Regions from separate parts of the Variovorax sp. GW823-FHT04B03 genome, predicted to be linked through region 1. Evidence: predicted binding sites of a transcription regulator. Region 1 holds the regulator's gene; the other holds the start of a gene.
The links. Region 1 encodes HrcA, which represses chaperone genes, less so after heat shock. Its sites were predicted from a motif close to TTAGCACTCNNNNNNNNNGAGTGCTAA; they were not measured.
Positions count from the first base shown of each region.

Region 2: AC1RAD_RS04505 (co-chaperone GroES) is a predicted target of HrcA. The motif match lies at 1,532-1,558, and genes of this name have one in related genera.

Region 1 covers NZ_JBXAIT010000006.1:426,047-429,236, reverse strand. Annotated here, with positions in the region: gene AC1RAD_RS25980 (efflux RND transporter periplasmic adaptor subunit) at 1-566, opposite strand, end outside; tRNA gene AC1RAD_RS25975 (tRNA-Ile) at 796-872, opposite strand; gene hrcA (heat-inducible transcriptional repressor HrcA) at 908-1,915, opposite strand; gene AC1RAD_RS25965 (NAD kinase) at 1,947-2,852, shown strand; gene recN (DNA repair protein RecN) at 2,890-3,190, shown strand, end outside.
Region 2 covers NZ_JBXAIT010000001.1:1,005,266-1,008,455, reverse strand. Annotated here, with positions in the region: gene AC1RAD_RS04515 (copper-transporting P-type ATPase) at 1-621, opposite strand, end outside; gene AC1RAD_RS04510 (cupredoxin domain-containing protein) at 777-1,268, opposite strand; gene AC1RAD_RS04505 (co-chaperone GroES) at 1,645-1,935, shown strand; gene groL (chaperonin GroEL) at 1,991-3,190, shown strand, end outside.

The DNA.
Region 1 (3,190 bases):
ACGAGCGCGCCTTCAGTCACGGCGGAGCGGCCGATGCGTCCCGCGATGGGCGCGGTGATGCGCGTGAAGTCGAGGTTGATGCGCGCCGCCTTCACGGCCGCCTGCGCGGCCGTCACGCCGGCTTGCGCCTGCACCAGCGTCGCCTGCGCCTCTTCGTGTTCCTGCCTGCTCACGGCATTGGCCTTGACCAGTTCGCCAAAGCGATCGGCCTTGCCGCGCAGGCTGGCGATGGTGGCCTGCGAGGTGGCCAGCGTGGCCTGCGCCTGCTCGTGCGCGGCCTCGAACGGGCCGGGCTCGATCTCGTACAGCACCTGGCCCGCGCGGACCATGCCGCCCTCTTCGAACAGCCGCTTGCGCACGATGCCGTTGACCTGTGGCCTCACCTCGGAGACGCGGTAGGCGGCCGTGCGGCCCGCGAGCTCGGTGTGCACAGCCACGTCGCTGGCGTGCAGCGCCACCACGCCGACTTCGGGCGGCGCGTCATCGGTGGTGGAAGCCTGCTTGGCGCCGCATGCAGCGAGCGCGAGCAGGGACATCGGAAGCAGGAGCTTGAAAAGCGGGGTCATGGCCATCGGGAATCGCAGTGCGGCGTGCGCAGGGATCACCCGGCTCGTTACATTTGCACTCAAATGGTGCATTCTGCCTTCGATGTTGCATTGCAACCTGAAGGAATCCTGTGTTTGCCGTAGGTGAAATCGGCGGCGGCCGGGAGCCTCACCTGCCCACGACACCGACAAAGAAAAAGGCCGCGCAATGCGGCCTTCGTCGGGGTGTCTACAGAGGGGGAATGTGTGGTGGTAGGCCGTGAGTGGCTTGAACACTCGACCAACGGATTATGAGTCCGCTGCTCTAACCAACTGAGCTAACGGCCCACGCGGGCCCGATTCTATGCGCCGCGCGCGGCCGCTTACTTGCGGTGGCTCAGCGCGTTACTCACCAGCCGCGACGTGATGTCCACGATCTGGATCATGCGGTCGTACGGCATGCGCGTCGGGCCGATCACGCCCAGCGTACCCACCACCTGGCCGTCGACCTCGTAGTTGGCGCTGACGATGGACAGCTCCTCGAACGGCACGACCTGGCTTTCGCCGCCGATGAAGATGCGCACGCCCTCGGCCTTGCTCGACACGTCGAGCAGCCGCATCAGCTGCGCCTTCTCCTCGAAGAGGTCGAACGCGCGCCGCAGCTGCCCCATGTCGCTGGAAAAATCGGTCACCGACAGCAGGTTGCGCTCGCCCGAAATCACGACGTCATCGGCCTGCGCATCGGTGAGCACTTCGGAGCTGACCTGCACCGCGGCCTGCATCAGCGCGGCGATTTCACCGCGCAGCTTCTCGACCTCGGACTGCAGCCGGTCGCGCACCTGCTCGATCGTCAGGCCCGCGAAATGCGCGTTGATGTAGTTCGAGGCTTCCACCAGCTGCGACTGCGAGTAGTCGGACTCGGGGAAGATCACGCGGTTCTGCACGTCGCCATCGGGCGACACGATGATCACCAGCAGCCGCCGCTCCGACAGGCGCAAGAATTCGATCTGCTTGAACACCGAGACGCGCCGCGGCGCCATCACGACGCCCACGAACTGCGACAGGTTCGACAGCAGGTGCGCGGCGTTGGCGATCACCTTCTGCGGCTGGTCGGCCGCCAGGCTCGGCGTGCTCATCTGCTCGCGCTGCGCGGTCAGCATGGTGTCGACGAAGAGCCGGTAGCCGCGCGTGGTCGGCACGCGTCCGGCCGAGGTGTGGGGGCTGGCGATGAGCCCCAGCGCCTCGAGGTCGGACATGACGTTGCGGATGGTCGCAGGCGAGAGATCCAGCCCTGCCGAACGCGAGAGCGTGCGCGATCCGACGGGTTGCCCATCGGCGATGTAACGCTCGACCAGCGTCTTCAACAGCAACTTGGCACGGTCGTCCAGCATTGCAAGATTTTAGTGTTGTAATTTGTGAGCTATGACCTCACGCTTTCGTCACGTCGCCCTGATCGGCAAATACCAGGCTTCCGGCGCCCGGGCGCAAGCCGATGCACGCGACGGCGTGATGGAAGGCATCGGCGCCTTCCTCGAATCGCAGGGTTGCACGGTGTTCGTGGAGCGTTCGTCCTGCGAGGACACCGACGCCCCGCCGCACCCGCGCTACCAGGCGCTGTCGGTCGAGGAAATCGGCCAGCGCTGCGACCTCGGCCTCGTGGTCGGCGGTGACGGCACCATGCTCGGCATCGGCCGGCAGCTCGCGTGCTACGGCATCCCGCTCATCGGCATCAACCGCGGGCGGCTCGGCTTCATCACCGACATCCCGCTGGACAACTACCAGGCCACGCTGATCCCGATGCTGGCCGGCGAATACGAAGAAGACCACCGCAGCCTGATGCATGCGCAGGTGCTCCGCGACGAGGCCGTGGTGTTCGACGCGCTCGCGATGAACGACGTGGTGGTCAACCGCGGCGCCACCTCGGGCATGGTCGAGATGCGCGTGTCGGTGGGCCGCCATTTCGTGGCCAACCAGCGCGCCGACGGGCTGATCATCGCCTCGCCCACGGGCTCGACGGCCTACGCGCTGTCGGCCGGCGGGCCGCTGCTGCATCCGGCGGTGCCGGGCTGGGTGATGGTGCCGATCGCGCCGCACACGCTGTCCAACCGCCCCGTGCTGCTGCCCGACGCCGACGAGATCGTGATCGAGCTGGTGAGCGGTCGCGACGCCAGCGCCAATTTCGACATGCAGTCGCTCGCCTCGCTCGCCATCGGCGACCGCGTGGTGGTGCGCCGCTCCGACTTCCGGGTGCGCTTCCTGCACCCGCGCGGCTGGAGCTACTTCGACACGCTGCGGAAAAAACTCCATTGGAACGAAGGGGGCTCCTGAATGAAGGACCACGCCCCCAGCTTGAGGACGAACTGAGATGGCTTTGCGACGCATCGCACTGCGCGACTTCGTGATCGTGCGGTCCCTTGAACTCGACCTGTCCGCCGGCTTCACGGTGCTGACCGGGGAAACCGGCGCCGGCAAGTCCATCCTGATCGACGCACTGCAGCTGGCGCTGGGCAACCGCGCCGACGCCGGCGCCGTGCGCGAAGGCGCCGAGCGGCTCGACGTGAGCGCCGAGTTCGACGCCGACCCGGCCTTGGCCGGCTGGCTCGACGAAGGCGGCTTCGAGGCGGGCGACGGCCTGCTGCTGCGCCGCACGGTCGACCTGCAGGGAC
Region 2 (3,190 bases), on a different contig from region 1:
CTTGAGCTCGAGGATCTGGCCCAGCAGGGTGAGCGAAATGATCACCGCCGCCGCTTCGAAGTAGACCGACACGCGCCCCATCGACACGAACGACGCGGGGAACACGCCGGGCGCCACCGTGGCCACGACGCTGTAGACAAAGGCGGCGGCCGTGCCCAGGCCGATCAGGGTCCACATGTTCGGGCTGCGGTTCGCCACCGACTGCACCGCGCGCACAAAGAACGGCCACCCGGCCCACAGCACGATGGGAACAGTGAGCACGAGCTCGATCCAGCTTTGCGTGCCCATCTCGAACCACTGCAGGCGGTGGCCGGCCATGGCGAGCACGGTGACGGCGACGCTGAGCGGCAGCGTCCAGAAGAAGCGCCGCTTGAAGTCTTTCAGCTCGGGATCTTCGCCCTCGTCGAGGGTCGGCATCTCGGGCTCCAGCGTCATGCCGCACTTGGGGCAATTGCCCGGGTGGTCCTGCCGGACCTCCGGGTGCATGGGGCAGGTGTAGACCGTGCCCTCCGCAGCGGGCTGCGCAGGGCCCGCGGGCGCATGCCCGTGCGATGCGTGGTGATCGTGGTGGTCGTGATGACCGTGGGGGTGTCCTGCGTGCCTGGTGGACGTGTCGTTCATTCGCGTTCTCCGACAGGAAAGGGGGAAGCCCTTGAGGGGGAAGCGATCAGTGTCCAGGTTGACACGATGTGAAGGTCAAGCCCTGTCGCGCGATACCCTGGAAGAAAAAGCGCCGGCATGGCGGCCGGCGCGTGAAAGACGCGTGCGCAGGACGCTCACTTGCCGGCCTTGCCCACCAGCACCGCGCCCTTCATTCCGGCGTCGTAGTGGCCCGGCTGCAGGCAGCCGAAGTCGACCTTGCCGGCCTGGGTGAACTGCCAGACGATCTCGCCGGTCTTGCCCGCGGCCAGCGTGACCATGTTCGGATCGGCGTGCTCCATCTCGGGGTTCTTCTTCATGGCCTCGTAGTGCGCCAGCAACGCCTTCTCGGTCCCGAGCACGAGCTCGTGCTTCAGGACGCCGGAGTTCTTGACGACGAAGCGCACCGTCTCGCCCTGCTTGACCTTGATGTCCGCCGGCGTGAAGCGCATCGAGTCCGTCATGTCGACCTGGACCGTGCGCGTCACCTTGGCGGCCACGCCAGGCTTGCCGACGGCGGCCTCGGCATCGTGGCCGTGGCCACCGGCATGGGTGCCCGAGGCAAAGGCGCCGGCAGCGGCCAGTGCGGCTCCTGCGGCGAAAACGGTGTTGCGGAAGGTGTGTGTCATGGTGTCCTTGGAGGTTGCCGGGATGCCGCGACTCTAGGAAGCCAAGCCCGTCCACCACCGATCACCCGGATTACAAAAAAGCAATCTGCGCGCGCGACCCTCTGCATTGGCGACATCGGCATCGCCTTATTTTGCCCGGGCAAAATAGCCAAAAACTTCCCGGCCAATGGCACCCCGACACCCGGTGTTTCCCCTGAAAGGCCCGGCTGTGCCAAACGGCGGCAAGGGCGCCGCCCTTGAAAGGGCATCGAATGCCCTTATGATTAGCACTCGCTGCTGACGAGTGCTAACAGCCCTCCCATCCAGTCGACAGGTCGCCGGTTTCTCCGGCGCCCGACCACAAACAAACCCGTTTCTTACCCTTCCAGGAGATGCAATGAAACTTCGTCCTTTGGCCGATCGCGTGATCGTCAAGCGTGTTGACAGCGAAACCAAGACCGCCTCCGGCATCGTCATCCCCGACGCAGCCGCCGAAAAGCCCGATCAGGGTGAAGTCCTGGCCGTGGGCCCGGGCAAGCGCAACGACAAGGGCGAACTGGCCGCACTGACCGTCAAGGTCGGCGACCGCGTCCTGTTCGGCAAGTACAGCGGCCAGACCGTCAAGGTCGATGGCGACGAACTGCTCGTGATGAAGGAAGACGACCTGTTCGCAGTCGTCGAGAAGTAATTCTTCTCCTCCCTTTCGATCCCATCCAATCCAATCCATTCGGAGTTAATTCATCATGGCAGCAAAAGACGTAGTCTTCGGCGGCGAAGCCCGCGCACGCATGGTCGAGGGTGTCAACATCCTGGCCAACGCAGTCAAAGTGACCCTGGGCCCCAAGGGCCGCAACGTGGTGCTCGAGCGTTCGTTCGGCGCCCCCACCGTGACCAAGGACGGTGTGTCCGTGGCCAAGGAAATCGAACTCAAGGACAAGCTGCAGAACATGGGCGCCCAGCTCGTGAAGGAAGTGGCCTCCAAGACCAGCGACAACGCTGGTGACGGCACCACGACCGCCACGGTCCTGGCCCAAGCCATCGTTCGCGAAGGTTTCAAGCTGGTGGCTGCCGGCATGAACCCGATGGACCTGAAGCGCGGCATCGACAAGGCTGTCACGGCCCTGGTCGCCGAGCTGAAGAAGGCTTCCAAGCCCACCACCACCTCCAAGGAAATCGCGCAAGTCGGCTCCATCTCGGCCAACAGCGACGAAACCATCGGCAAGCTCATCGCTGACGCGATGGACAAGGTCGGCAAGGAAGGCGTGATCACCGTGGAAGACGGCAAGTCGCTGGACAGCGAACTCGACGTCGTCGAAGGCATGCAGTTCGACCGCGGCTACCTGTCGCCCTACTTCATCAACAACCCCGAGAAGCAATCGGCGCTGCTCGACAACCCCTTCGTGCTGCTGTTCGACAAGAAGATCAGCAACATCCGTGACCTGTTGCCCGTGCTGGAGCAAGTCGCCAAGGCGGGCCGTCCGCTGCTGATCATTGCCGAAGAAGTCGAAGGCGAAGCCCTGGCGACCTTGGTCGTGAACACGATCCGCGGCATCCTGAAGGTCGTGGCTGTGAAGGCACCTGGCTTCGGCGACCGCCGCAAGGCCATGCTGGAAGACATCGCCATCCTGACGGGCGGCAAGGTCATCGCTGAAGAAGTGGGCCTGACGCTCGAAAAGGTGACGCTGGCCGACCTGGGTCAAGCCAAGCGCATCGAAGTGGGCAAGGAAAACACGATCATCATCGACGGCGCTGGCGCTGCTGGTGACATCGAAGCCCGCGTGAAGCAAGTTCGCGTTCAGATCGAAGAAGCGACCAGCGACTACGACCGTGAAAAGCTGCAAGAGCGCGTGGCCAAGCTGGCCGGCGGCGTGGCAGTGATCAAGGTTGGCGCTGCCACCGAAGTCGAAATGAAGGAAAAGAAGGCTCGCGTCGAAGACGCCCTG